One region of the Halomonas sp. THAF5a genome, then DNA from elsewhere that is predicted to be linked to it. Evidence: riboswitches for the same ligand, from Rfam matches in the RefSeq annotation. Region 1 holds a riboswitch; the other holds the start of a gene.
The links. A riboswitch is a leader RNA that binds a small molecule or an ion and turns the genes downstream of it on or off. The one in region 1 is predicted to bind thiamine pyrophosphate.

Region 1 (7,045 bases):
AGCCCCGAGCCGAAGCTGCCCATCACCCCGGTGGGCGTCAGGGTGACCAGGCGCAGCGGCGAGAGCGGCTCGGCCTTCTCGATCAGCGGCGAGACCCGCGGGATCATCGCCATGGGCAGCACCGAGAGCGAGGCCAGCAGGCCGATCACCATGAACGAGGCCGACCCGCCCATCGCCTCGGTGATGCCCAGCAGCAGCTGGCCGAGCACGCCGGCGGCGTAGAGGGCGATCATGTAGAGCGCCAGCAGGCGACCGCGCACCCCGGCATCGCCGGAGGCCAGCAGCCAGCTCTCGATGACCAGGTAGACCCCCACCGTGGCCCAGCCGCCGATCAGGCGCAGCGCGAACCAGGCCCAGGGCTCGTCCACCAGCCCCTGCAGCAGCACGGTGACCGCCACCAGCGAGGCGAAGCTACCGTAGGCGCGGATATGGCCGATCGCCAGCAGCAGCCGATCGTTGAGCATGGCGCCCAATGCCAGGCCGACGAAGTAGGCGGAGGAGACCCAGCCGATCACCACCGGCGACTCGCCGGCGGCGTCCAGGCGCAGGGTGATCACGGTGGCCAGGAAACCGTTGCCGATCCCCAAAATGAAGAGCCCCAGCAAGGGTGCCAGGGCCATGAGCAGCAGCTGCCGAGACATGGGCGAAACTCGCAACGAACGGGATGGAAGGGCGCCGCCGCGGCCGGGCAGCAGGGACTCGCAGGATCGAATATACGCCCGCCGCCAAGCGCCGCCAATCCCCTCGGCGAGGCCGATTGGCGGCTTTTTTCCTCATGATAACGGCAGGTTATCGAACCTGGCCCGATGCCCCCCGCTGCAGCAATACCACGTCGTCGGCGGGAAAGTGCACGCCCAGATCGTGGTGCCGGGCGAGCCAGATGAAGGTCGCCTCGCTGAAGAAACAGACGTGGGTGGGGTCGAGGATGTAGTGCCAGTCGGCGAAGGCCTCGCGGGTCGTGACGCGCTTGGTCATCAGCCCCAGCCAGCCGCCGGGCTCGAGCCGGTCGACCAGCCGCACGAGCTCCTCGCCGGGGGCGAAGAGGTGCTCCACTACCTCGGTGGCGGTGATGAAGGCGTAGCGACGCGCGAAGACGCCCTCGTCGGGCGCGAAGAAGGGGTCATAGATGGCCATCGGGTGGCCGGCCTCCTCGAACATCACCGAGAGGGTCGGCCCGGGGCCCGACCCGAAGTCGAGGCCGGGCGCGCCCGGGGCGAGCCGCTCGCGCAGCGGGTCGAAGAGCCGCGACAGGAAGCGCCGATAGCCGGGGTCGTCGGGGGAGTTCTCGTGCTGGTCGTAGACCGCCCGCTCCGCCGCGGGGTCGAGGCGCTGGGCCGGCGGCACGAAGACCAGCGCGCAGCGGCCGCAGCGCTGATAGTCGCGCCGGGCGTCGCGGTGAAAGGGCGCGGTATCGACCGACGCGCATAGCGGACAGATCAGCATCATCGTATTCTCTTGCCAGGCCATCATTCCGAGGAGACATGCATGCTGTCAGGTCTGGACCACCTGGTCATCACCGTGACCGACATTTCCCGCGCCGTGGATTTCTACTCCCGCGTCCTGGGGCTCGAGGTCCGCTACCGCGACCGTGAACGCGTCGACCTGATGCTGGGCGACATGGCCCTGCGCCTGCACTGGACCGCCACCGACATCGTGCCCCGGGCCGCCACGCCGACCCCCGGCAGCGTGGATCTCTGCGTGCGCAGCCTGCTGCCGCTGGACGAGGTCCAGCGTCACCTGGAGGCGCTGGACGTGGAGGTGGAGCTCGGCCCGGTGCCCCGCCAGGGCGCCACGGGCGAGCTCAGCTCGCTCTACCTGCGCGACCCCGACGGCAACCTCATCGAGATCAGCCGCCCCGTGAAGCCGCAGCCCGCCAGCGCTCCCTGACGCCGCCGCCGGCCTGGGACCGCGACCGGGGCGACCCGGTGTCATTGTCGGCCCCGGTCGGTATCATTGGCCCCAGCCAAGCCACCATCAGGGACGAGCCATGAACGATCCCCTCCCCCGAGAAGACGACCGGGCCGTCGCCGAGCCCGGCGGCGCCCCCGACACGACCATTCCCATCGTGGTCTACGTGCTGCACCTGGCCGGCATGGTCACCGGCGGGCTGACCTCGCTGGTGGCCGTGGTGATCGCCTACGTCTACCGCGGCAACGGGCCCCACTGGCTCGACGAGCACTACCGCTACCAGATTCGCACCTTCTGGCTGGCCCTGCTGTTCTTCGGCGTCTCCGGCCTGCTCACCCTGGTGCTGATCGGCTTTCTGACCTGGCTGGCCGCCGTGGTGTGGCTGGTGATCCGCTGCGTGAAGGGGCTCAAGGCGCTCAACGAGAAGCGGGCACCGGACAACGTCGACACCTGGTGGGTGTGAGCCATGAGCGACGGTGACTCCCACCTGCCGGCCCTTCAGGCTCGCGCCATCGCGACCCTATGGCACGGCCTCGCGAACCGACGCCTGACCACCCTGTGGCGACTGGCCCGGGTCATCGGCCCGCTGGTCGAAAGCGTCAGCCGCCGCGAGCGCCGGGTCACCCGCATCAACCTGGCCGAGGCCTACCCCTCCCGCGGTGACGCCGAGCGGCGCCGGATGGCGCGAGCGAGCCTGACCCACTCCGCCGCCACCATGCTGGAGCTCGGCTTCGCCTGGATGGGCGACCCCGAGCGGGTCGAGGCATCGATCGTCGAGGTGCACGGCCGCGAGCTCCTGGACGAGGCCCGTGCCCAGGGGCGCGGCGTGATCGTACTGGCGCCCCATTTCGGCAACTGGGAGGTGCTGAACTTCTGGCTCTCCGGCCACTTCCCCTTCACCGCCATGTACGAGCCGCCCAAGCTCGCCGGACTGGACCCGGTCATCCGCCGGGGCCGCGAGCGCCGCGGCGCCCGCCTGGTGCCCACCAACCCCCGCGGCGTGGCCGCGCTGCTCAAGGCGCTCAAGCGCTCGGAGGCGGTGGGCATCCTGCCCGACCAGGTGCCCAGCTGGGGCAGCGGTGTCTTCGCGCCCTTCTTCGGCCGGCCCGCCTACACCGCCACCCTGCTGCCCAAGCTGGTGGCCCGCACCGAGGCGCGGGTCGTCACCGGCGTCGCCCTGCGCCTGCCCGGCCGGGGCTACGCCCTGCACTTCCTGGCCGCCGACGAGCGGGTCCACGACCCCGACGAGGCGGTCTCGGCCGCCGGGGTCAACGCCTGCGTGGAGTCGACCATCGCCCTGGACCCGGTCCAGTACCAGTGGGAGTACAAGCGCTATCGCAAGACCCCCGAGGAGGCCGAGGGAAGGCCCGGCTGGAAGCGCTTCCGGCTATACTGAGACCAGGCAAGACTCGGCGACGGCTGGTAAATCCTCGCCGGGATGCTAGAGTAGGCACTTCGCTTGACGGGGTGCCGGTAGAACCGGCTGAGATGGCGCAGGGTGTCGAGACAACGGACGACACCGAGCGCTGGTCCCGTGGAACCTGATCCGGCTAGCACCGGCGTAGGAATCAAGCGGTGACCAGTGCCCTGCCGGCATTCCCCCTGGCCACCCTCTCCCGCCCCGCTTCCGGATCGCCCCTTGACCGGAGGCATGATGGGCTACCGTTTCGACGACCTTACCGCGGCCAGCCAGAACGACTGGCGGGACTATATCGAGCACGCCTTCGTGTGCCGACTCGGCGACGCCACCCTCGAGGAGGGCGCCTTTCGCCACTATCTCCAGCAGGACTACCTGTTCCTGATCCACTTCGCCCGGGCCTACGCCCTGGCCGCCTACAAGAGCCGCGACCTGGGCGAGCTTCGCCACGCCTTCGAGGGCATGAAGACCATCGTCGACGTGGAGCTGGGGCTGCACGTTGAGTACTGCCGCGGCTGGGGCATCACCGAAGAGGACCTGGCGCGCCTGCCCGAGGCCCGCGCGACGATGGCCTACACCCGCTACGTGCTGGACACCGGCCACCGTGGCGACCTGCTCGACCTGCGCGTGGCCCTGGCCCCCTGCCTGGTCGGCTACGGCGAGATCGCCCGCTGGCTCAGCGGCCGGGCCACCACGGTGCGCGGCGCGGCGAACCCCTATGACGCCTGGATCGCCATGTACGAGAGCGAGGCGTACCAGCAGGCCATGGCGGACGAGCGCGCCTGGCTCGACGCCCGCCTGGCGGAGGTGACGCCGGCGCGCTTCGCCCAGCTCACCGACGTGTTCCGCGACGCCACCCGGCTCGAGATCGACTTCTGGCAGATGGGGCTGGATCGCGCGGACTGAGAGATATCTGCCGAGTGAATCAGCTGCCCCCGGATCGGCCCCGGGCTAGATAAACGAGATAAAAGATGATGACACGGCCCGCCATCACGGCGGGCACCACCACGCTTGACGGGGCGCCGTTGATGACGGCTGAGACCATGCGCTTGCCAGCATGGATCCCGTTGAACCTGAACTGGCTAGGACCAGCGTAGGGATCAAGCGACAGGCCGCGTGCCTCCCGGCACCCGGCCCCTGTCCTTCCCACCTGTGTCCTCCCTGCACAAGACCCCGACAATCCAAGGGAGAACACCATGAGCAAGACCGCCCATTTCCTCGCCGAGAGCGCCCGCGTCGACGAGGCCGCCATCCAGCCGCTGCCCGGCTCGCGCAAGGTCTTTGTCACGGGCTCGCGCCCCGATATCCGGGTCCCGTTCCGCGAGATCAGCCTCTCGCCGACCCGCACCTCCGGGGAGGACGAGGCCAACCCGCCGCTGCTGGTCTACGACACCTCCGGCCCCTACACCGACCCCGACGCCGAGATCGATCTGCGACAAGGCCTTCCCGAGCTTCGCCGCGCCTGGATCGAGGAGCGCGGCGACACCGAACTTCTCGACGGGCCGACCTCCGAGTACGGCCGCCGCCGGGCCAACGACCCGATGCTCGCCAACCTGCGCTTCGACCTGACCCGCACGCCCCGTCGCGCCAAGGCAGGCAAGAACGTCACCCAGCTCCACTACGCCCGCCAGGGCATCGTCACCCCGGAGATGGAGTTCATCGCCATCCGCGAGAACCAGCGTCGCCAGGCGCTTTCTGCAAAGTACTCTGGCACCGAGGAGGTCGAGCGCATCCTCGGCCACCAGCACGCCGGCCAGGGCTTCGGCGCGCGCCTGCCCGAGGAGATCACCCCGGAGTTCGTGCGCGATGAGGTGGCCGCCGGCCGGGCGATCATCCCCTGCAACATCAACCACCCGGAGTCCGAGCCGATGATCATCGGCCGCAATTTCCTGGTGAAGATCAACGGCAACCTCGGCAACTCGGCGGTCACTTCCTCCATCGAGGACGAGGTCGACAAGATGACCTGGGGCATCCGCTGGGGCTCGGACACCATCATGGACCTCTCCACCGGGCAGAACATCCACGAGACCCGGGAGTGGATCATCCGCAACGCCCCGGTGCCGATCGGCACCGTGCCGATCTACCAGGCGCTGGAGAAGGTGGGCGGCGTGGCCGAGGATCTGACCTGGGAGGTGTTCCGCGACACCCTGATCGAGCAGGCCGAGCAGGGCGTGGACTACTTCACCATCCACGCCGGCGTGCTGCTGCGCTACGTGCCGCTGACCGCCAAGCGGGTCACCGGCATCGTCTCCCGGGGCGGGTCGATCATGGCCAAGTGGTGCCTCTACCACCACCGGGAGAGCTTCCTCTACACCCACTTCGAGGAGATCTGCGAGATCTGCAAGCAGTATGACGTCGCCTTCTCGCTGGGCGACGGCCTGCGCCCGGGCTCGGTGGCCGACGCCAACGACGAGGCGCAGTTCGCCGAGCTCGAGACCCTCGGTGAGCTGACCCGCATCGCCTGGCGGCACGACGTCCAGGTGATGATCGAGGGCCCCGGCCACGTGCCCATGCACCTGATCAAGGAGAACATGGACAAGCAGCTCACCGAGTGCGATGAGGCGCCCTTCTACACCCTCGGGCCGCTGACCACCGACATCGCGCCGGGCTACGACCACATCACCTCAGGCATCGGTGCTGCCATGATCGGCTGGTACGGCTGCGCCATGCTCTGCTACGTCACGCCCAAGGAGCACCTGGGCCTGCCCAACAAGGACGACGTCAAGACCGGCATCATCACCTACAAGATCGCCGCCCACGCCGCCGACCTCGCCAAGGGTCACCCGGCCGCCCAGCGCCGCGACAATGCGCTGTCGAAGGCGCGCTTCGAGTTCCGTTGGGAGGACCAGTTCAACCTCGGCCTCGACCCCGACACCGCCCGGGAGTACCACGACGAGACCCTGCCCAAGGACTCCGCCAAGGTGGCGCACTTCTGCTCGATGTGCGGGCCGAAGTTCTGCTCGATGAAGATCAGCCAGGAGGTCCGCGACTCGTTCTTGAAGAGCGAGGCCAAGGACAAGGGCATCGACGGCAACCCCGAGTTGGTAGAACGAGAGACGGTGGAGCGAGGCATGCAGGAGCAGGCCGAGAAGTTCCGCCAGGAGGGGGCCGAGATCTACCAGGAGGTCTGAGGCAACGCCGCGACCGTCACCGTCCGTGACGGTCGCGAGCTGCCCTATACACACGCAAACGCCCCCGCCGGTTAGTCAGCGGGGGCGTTTTTTGCATGGCGCGGCGAACGTGCGCCCGGCGCTTAGAAGCGGAACGTCATCCCGACGCTCGCGGCGTCGAAGGTGTAGTTCGACTCGTCCAGGTAGCGGACGTAGTCGGCCCCGAGGGCGAGGTTCGGGGCCACGTCGAACTCGGCGCCACCGCCCCAGGAGAAGCCGGTCTCGTCGTCGACATCGAAGTCCACCTCGGTGAAACCGGCCAGGCCGTAGAGGCGGAAGTCCGGCGTGATGGGCAGGATGCCCTTGGCATAGGCGCCGGCCAGGTAGTCGAGCTCGACGCCGTCGTCGGAGCCACCGCCGCCGAGGTGGCCCTCGAGGGCGAAGTAGTCGTTGAAGGCCACGCCGCCGCGCAGGCGCAGGCCGGTGCTGTCGGCCTTGCCGGGGCCGCGGTCCGGATCCAGCTCCCAGAACAGGGCGTCGCCGCCGAGGTAGGGGCTCGGGTCGTAGGTCATCGGGCTGCCCTGAGCCAGGGCGCTGGTGCCGGCCAGCA
Region 2 (7,045 bases), 150 kb from region 1:
CGCTCCATCAGCGAGCGGGTCTGGCCCTTGGTGATGGCCATGGCGCGCAGGGTGTCGGGCATCTGGTCGGGCATCTCGGTCTCGGCCTTGAGCCGTGCCAGGGCGTTGATCATGGCGCCGCTGCCGGCCAGCTGAGCGCCGGCGCTGTCGGCCCGGTACTCCCGGAAGCGCGAGAACCAGGCGACGATGGCCGAGGCGATCAGGCCGAAGACGACCTCGGCGACCATCACCACCGCGAAGTAGCCCATGAAGCCGAGACCACCCTCGCCGTCGCTGCGGCTCTTGAGGAAGCCGTCGATCAGGTGGGCGACCACCCGCGCGAAGAACATCACGAAGGTGTTGAGCACCCCCTGCACCAGCGCCAGGGTCACCATGTCGCCATTGGCCACGTGGCCGATCTCGTGGGCCAGCACCGCGCGCACCTCCTCGGGGCGCATGCGGTTGAGCAGGCCGGCGGAGACCGCCACCAGGGCGTCGTCCTTGTTCCAGCCGGTGGCGAAGGCGTTGGACTGCTGGGCCGGGAAGATGCCGACCTCGGGCATCTTGATGCCGGCGTCCCGGGCGAGCTCGCCCACCGTGTCGATGAGCCACTGCTCGGTGCTGTTGGAGGGCTGCTCGATGATCACCGTGCCGGTGCTGCGCTTGGCCATCCACTTGGAGATGAACAGCGAGACCAGCGAGCCGGCCATGCCGAAGATGAAGCAGAAGATCAGCAGGGCATTGAAGTTCATGCCCTGGGCGGTCAGGTAGCTCTCCACGCCCAGCAGGCGCAGGGTGATGCTGGCCACCAGGATCACCGCCAGGTTGGTGCCCAGGAACAGCAGGATTCTCATCATTGCCGGAATTCTCCAGTCGTCGGTAGGAGGGGGGCCGCGGTCGCGGCCTGGACAAGCTGTTGCTTAGATACGGGCTGGCCCGCCGGGTTTCAAGCGGCGGGCTAGTATCGCCTCGGCTACTGGCGATAGCGCGACAGGAAGCGCGCGAAACGGTCCAGGGCATCCTCCAGCTGGTCGGCCCAGGGCAGGGTGACGATGCGCACGTGATCGGGCTCGGGCCAGTTGAAGGCCGTGCCCTGGACCAGCAGGATCTTCTCCTGCAGCAGCAGGTCGAGCACCAGCTGCTGGTCGTCCTGGATGTTGAACACCTTGGGGTCGAGCCTCGGGAAGGCGTAGAGCGCCCCCTTGGGCCGGGTGCAGCTGACCCCGGGAATCGCATTGAGCTTCTCGACGGTGATGTCGCGCTGGGCGAGCAGGCGCCCGCCGGGCAGGATCAGGTCGTTGATCGACTGGTAGCCGCCGAGCGCCGTCTGGATGGCATGCTGCGCCGGCACGTTGGCGCACAGGCGCATCGAGGCCAGCATGGTCAGCCCCTGGATGAAGTCGGCGGCGCGCTGCTTGGCGATGTTGCCCGAGAGGATCATCCAGCCGCTGCGAAAGCCGGCGCAGCGGTAGCTCTTGGAGAGCCCGTTCATGGTCACCACCAGCTGGTCGTCGCCGGCCAGTGCCCCGGTGGAGACGTGCTCGACCCCATCGTAGAGGATCTTGTCGTAGATCTCGTCGGAGAACACCACCAGGTCGTGCTCCCGGGCGATCTCGAGGAGTTCGCGTACCACCGCCGGCGGGTAGACGGCGCCGGTGGGGTTGTTGGGGTTGATGATCACGATGGCCCGGGTGTGGGCGGTCACCTTGGCGCGGATATCGTCCATGTCCGGCGCCCAGTCGGCCTGCTCGTCGCACCGGTAGTGCACGGCGTGGCCGCCCGAGAGATTGGCGGCGGCGGTCCACAGCGGGTAGTCCGGGGCCGGGATCAGCACCTCGTCGCCGTCGTTGAGCAGCGACTGTAGCGCCATCACGATCAGTTCCGAGACGCCGTTGCCGATGTAGATGTCCTCGATGCCGACCCCGGGAATGGCCTTGCGCTGGCACTCCTGCATGATCGCCTTGCGCGCCGAGTAGAGCCCCTTGGAATCGCAGTAGCCCTGGGCGGTGGGAAGGTTGCGCATCACGTCCTGGAGGATCTCCTCCGGTGCCTCGAAGCCGAACGGCGCGGGGTTGCCGATGTTCAGCTTGAGGATGCGCTGGCCTTCCTCCTCCAGCCGCTTGGCGTGCTCGAGCACCGGGCCGCGGATGTCGTAGCAGACGTTCTCGAGCTTGTGCGATTTCCTGATCGGGGGGGTATCCATGGGCGCTGAATCCAGTGATGTCCGTGTGCCGCCTCTGGCGGGCGGTCGTTGTTCGTCGGCGTCGCCTGCGATTATGCGGGTTCGGCCTCGTCGCCACCATCCTCGCGGGGTGCTTCCTCCGGCTCCGGCTCGGGCGGGATGTCCGCCGGGGTCTCCAGGGTCAGGCGGCCGAGCTTGCCGTCGCGCAGCTCGTGGAGCAGTACCTCGGCGCCGCGGTGCAGGTCGACCTCGCCGCCGGCGCGCAGGCCGCCGCGCTTTGACGCGATCTCGCTGAGGATGGCATGGCCGTCGTAGCCGCACAGGGCCAGCAGGTCGACTCGCTCGGGGCCGTCGGCCTCCACCTGGTCGGCGTCGGGGTGCGCCGTATAGGCCGGCAGCGACTTGAGCTTGTAGCGCGCGCTGAGCGCCTCGGGATAGCGGCGGGCCAGCTCGGCGGCGGCGACCACGGCGACGTCGACGTAGTCGATGGCGGTGTCGCGGATGGCGCCGCTCGCCGCCAGGCGGTGGGCGCTCGCCTGATCCTCGATCTTCGGCCACAGCACCCCGGGGGTATCGATCAGCGCTACCCGGCCGCCGATGCGCACCTTCTGCTGGCGCTTGGTGACGGCAGGCTCGTTGCCGGTCTTGGCGATGGTGCGCCCGGCCAGGCCGTTGATCAGCGTCGACTTGCCGACGTTGGGGATGCCCATGACCATCACCCGCACGTCGCGGTCGGCGCGCACCTGGCCGGCCAGCTCGTGGCACAGCTTGGGGATGCGCTTGAGCTCGCGGGCCTGGGTGGTGGTCACGGCCAGGGCCCGGGTGTCGGCCTGGGCGTCGAAGAAGGCCGTCCACTCGCGGGTGCGCTCGGGGTCGGCCAGGTCGGCGCGCGAGAGGATCTTGAGTACCGGCTTGTGGCGCGTCAGCTCGGCGAGCATGGGGTTGGCGCTGGAGTAGGGCAGACGGGCGTCGAGCACCTCGATCACCACGTCGATCTCCGGCAGCGCCTCGAGGATCTGCCGGCGCGCCTTGTTCATGTGTCCCGGAAACCAGCCGAGCATCGAGCCTCTCCTGCGTGAGCGTGAATAAAAACGGCCGCCCATCATAGCAGATGGACGGCCGTCGCCGAGCGGGGCGCTCGAGGGGCTGGGCTACTCGCCGGCGTGGAAGGCGATCGCCACCGAGTTGATGCAGTAGCGAAGCCCGGTGGTCTCCGGCGGGCCGTCGGGGAAGACGTGGCCGAGGTGGGCGTCGCAGCGGGCGCAGGTCACCTCGGTGCGCTGCATGCCGTGGCTGGTGTCGGCGTGCTCCTCGACGCACTTCGGCGTGAAGGGGCGGTCGAAGCTCGGCCAGCCGCAGCCGGCGTTGAACTTGTGCTCGTTCTCGAACAGCGGCGCATTGCAGCACACGCAGTGGTAGATGCCGTGCTCGTCGCTCACATGGTACTTGCCGCTGAATGCCGGTTCGGTGCCTTTCTCGCGGGTGACGCGGTACTGCTCCGGCGTCAGCTGCTCACGCCACTCGGCGTCGCTCTTGTGGATCTTGCTGCGCATGGCCTCTCTCCTCATTGCGTCGTGGAGCCGGCGGCAGGCTCGGCGTCTCGCCCTCATTCTGACATCTCACGGGGCGGGGGTTTCCAGTCGCGGCCCGTGACAGGTCACGCGATATCAACGAGCGACGAGAGGTGCTTGACACACCCCGGGGGTGTCGGTAATATTCGCCGCACCTCGACGAGGCGAGCCAATGCGTCCCATTCGTCTAGTGGTCCAGGACACCGCCCTTTCACGGCGGTAACAGGGGTTCGAACCCCCTATGGGACGCCACTCGATTCGTTCAGGTGCCGGAGTGCGGGAATAGCTCAGTGGTAGAGCATCGCCTTGCCAAGGCGAGGGTCGGGAGTTCGAATCTCCTTTCCCGCTCCATCTTTCCTCGGGAAGAGCGTAGTTTGAAGGTACAATTTGCGTCCCATTCGTCTAGTGGTCTAGGACACCGCCCTTTCACGGCGGTAACAGGGGTTCGAACCCCCTATGGGACGCCACCTTCGACATCCGGTGGCAACACAGTGCGAGAAGACCAAGCGGGAATAGCTCAGTGGTAGAGCATCGCCTTGCCAAGGCGAGGGTCGGGAGTTCGAATCTCCTTTCCCGCTCCATTCGCTCTTTCGAGTGATGATTGCGTCCCATTCGTCTAGTGGCCTAGGACACCGCCCTTTCACGGCGGTAACAGGGGTTCGAACCCCCTATGGGACGCCACTTCTCTCAAGCACGTACCAGATAAGCGGGAATAGCTCAGTGGTAGAGCATCGCCTTGCCAAGGCGAGGGTCGGGAGTTCGAATCTCCTTTCCCGCTCCAATCTTGTTAAGTACTCCCTATCGGTTAGGCCAAGGCTCGGGTCATGAGCTGGGGCGCCAGTCCGATCGAATCTCCTTTCCCGCTCCAATCTTGTTAAGTACTCCCTATCGGACAAGCCAAGGCTCGCGTCGTGAGCTGGGGCGCCAGTCCGATCGCATCTCCTTTCCCGCTCCAATCTTGTTAAGTACTCCCTATCGGATAGGCCAAGGCTCGGGTCATGAGCTGGGGCGCCAGTCCGGCTGATGGCAGCCCCATCGCATCTCCTTTCCCGCTCCAATCTTGCATGACCCTCCCAGATATCGATCATGAGTCAAGGCGCCCGCCTGGCTGGTGATGTTTCGTCGTATCTCGTTTTCCGCATCCACCAGATGCCATGACCTCTCCGGTCAGACCACGTCGCCCGTCACGAGCCATCACGCCACCCCGGCTGTTGCTGCCTGTCCGAATGCGCTATGGTGGCCCCAGACACGGGGTGCGGCCACGGCCGCTGAGATGATACCCGTCGAACCTGATCCAGTTCACACTGGCGAAGGGATGTCGGCCGGCTCCAGCGCGGCGTCCCTTGCCGCGTCGCAAGGAGTTCTCATGGCCGTTTCCTCTCTCCCCCTCGATCAGCAGGTGGTGCTCGTCACCGGCGGCGCCCGCGGTCTCGGTGCCCGACTGACCCGGGCCTTCCTCGATCAGGGCGCCCGCGTGGTGATCAACTACTACCAGAGCCGTGAGGCCGCCGAGACGCTGGTGAAGGAAGCCCCGGAGCGGGCCCTGGCCGTGCAGGCCGACGTGCGCGATCCCGAGGCGGTCAAGGAGCTGTTCGAGCAGGCGCAGGCCCACTTCGGCGCCCCGGTCACCACCGTGGTCAACAACGCCCTGCCCGACTTCACCTTCAACGGCGATGCGCGGCCCGGCGCCGACGCGCTGGACTGGTCGCACCTCCAGCAGCAGCTCGAGGGGGTCAACCGGGGCGCGCTCAATACCATCCAGGCGGCGCTGGCCGGCATGCGCGAGCAGGGCGGCGGGCGCATCATCAACGTCGGCACCAACCTCTTCCAGAATCCCGTCGTGCCCTATCACGACTACACCGCCGGCAAGGCCGCGCTGCTCTCGCTGACCCGCACCCTCGCCAATGACCTGGGGCCCGACAACATCACCGTGAACATGATCTCCGGCGGCCTGCTGCGCACCACCGATGCGTCCAGCGCGACCCCGGAGGCGGTCTTCGATCTGATCGCCCAGAACACCCCGCTGCGCCGGGTGACCACGCCGGAGGAGTTCGCCGACGCGGCGCTGTTCTTCGCCTCGCCCTGGGCGAGGGCGGTCACCGGTCAGAACCTGATCGTCGACGGCGGGCTGGTGAAAGGATGATGCAACCACGAAGCCCCGACGAGACGCTGCACCTCAACCTGTTCGTGATGGGCGCCGGCCACCACCGCGCGGCCTGGCGCCACCCCGACTCCAGCGCCGAGCGGCTCGGCGACATCGCCTACTACGAGTCCCTGGCCCGCACCGCCGAGCGCGGCAAGCTGGATGCGGTGTTCTTCGCCGACGGCATGAGCGCCGGCAGCGTGGAGGACGGCTTCAACTGGCATCTCGAGCCGCTGACCGCGCTCTCCGCCATGAGTCGCGCCACCCGACATATCGGCCTGATCAGCACGCTCTCCAGCACCTTCTACACGCCCTTCCACGCGGCCCGGCTGGTGGGCTCGCTGGACCACATCTCCGGTGGGCGCGTGGGCTGGAACGTGGTGACCTCGATGTTCGACAGCGAGGCGCGCAACCACGGCTATCAAGCCATGCCAGCGCACGCCGAGCGCTACGCCCGCGCCGAGGAGTTCGTGCAGACGGTGCTGGCTCTCTGGGACAGCTGGGCCGATGACGCCATCGAGCGCGACCGACACGGGCGCTATGCCGACCCGGACAAGGTGCAGAAGATCCACCATCACGGCAAGCACTTCCTGGTGGACGGGCCCCTGAATCTGCCGCGCCCGCCCCAGGGCCATCCGGTGCTGGTGCAGGCGGGCGCCTCCTCCCAGGGGCGCGACCTGGCGGCGCGCTATGCCGAGGCGATCTACGCGGTCGCCTACGACCTCGCGACCGCCCAGGACTACTACCGAGACATCAAGGATCGGGTGGCGGCGGCCGGGCGTACCGCGCCGGTGCCGATCCTGCCGGGACTCGTCACCTACGTCGGCTCCACCATGGAGGAGGCCCGGGCCAAGCAGCGCGCGCTGGACGAGTGCCTGCCGGTGGCGGCCTCGCTGCGCCAGCTGGGGCTGTTCATCGAGCAGGACTGCAGTGACTGGGAGCTGGACGCGCCGGTGCCGCCGCTGCCGCCGCTCGCCGAGTTCCGCGGCCCCCAGGGCCGCTACGCCACCATCCTGCGCATCATCGAGACCGAGCGGCCGACCCTGCGCCAGCTGCTCGGGCGGCTCGCCGCCGGCGGCGGCCACTGCACCATGATCGGCACCCCGGAGAGCATCGTCGACGAGATGGAGCGCTGGTTCCACGGCCGCGGCGCGGACGGCTTCAACCTGA

Region 2: linked by a shared signal. The riboswitch ahead of FIU83_RS04890 (3-oxoacyl-ACP reductase) and the one ahead of thiC (phosphomethylpyrimidine synthase ThiC) in region 1 are both predicted to bind thiamine pyrophosphate.

Annotation. Positions count from the first base shown of each region.
Region 1 is NZ_CP045417.1:936,544-943,588, reverse strand. Features, by position in the region: gene FIU83_RS04235 (MFS transporter) at 1-641, opposite strand, end outside; gene FIU83_RS04230 (class I SAM-dependent methyltransferase) at 790-1,446, opposite strand; gene FIU83_RS04225 (VOC family protein) at 1,486-1,887, shown strand; gene FIU83_RS04220 (hypothetical protein) at 1,988-2,371, shown strand; gene FIU83_RS04215 (lysophospholipid acyltransferase family protein) at 2,375-3,304, shown strand; TPP riboswitch at 3,362-3,493, shown strand; gene tenA (thiaminase II) at 3,563-4,231, shown strand; TPP riboswitch at 4,331-4,442, shown strand; gene thiC (phosphomethylpyrimidine synthase ThiC) at 4,522-6,456, shown strand; gene FIU83_RS04200 (porin family protein) at 6,579-7,045, opposite strand, start outside.
Region 2 is NZ_CP045417.1:1,083,925-1,090,969, forward strand. Features, by position in the region: gene htpX (protease HtpX) at 1-836, opposite strand, end outside; gene FIU83_RS04845 (pyridoxal phosphate-dependent aminotransferase) at 953-2,182, opposite strand; gene ylqF (ribosome biogenesis GTPase YlqF) at 2,254-3,222, opposite strand; gene msrB (peptide-methionine (R)-S-oxide reductase MsrB) at 3,313-3,714, opposite strand; tRNA gene FIU83_RS04860 (tRNA-Glu) at 3,909-3,984, shown strand; tRNA gene FIU83_RS04865 (tRNA-Gly) at 4,009-4,083, shown strand; tRNA gene FIU83_RS04870 (tRNA-Glu) at 4,124-4,199, shown strand; tRNA gene FIU83_RS04875 (tRNA-Gly) at 4,239-4,313, shown strand; tRNA gene FIU83_RS04880 (tRNA-Glu) at 4,338-4,413, shown strand; tRNA gene FIU83_RS04885 (tRNA-Gly) at 4,439-4,513, shown strand; TPP riboswitch at 4,972-5,065, shown strand; gene FIU83_RS04890 (3-oxoacyl-ACP reductase) at 5,099-5,875, shown strand; gene FIU83_RS04895 (LLM class flavin-dependent oxidoreductase) at 5,872-7,045, shown strand, end outside.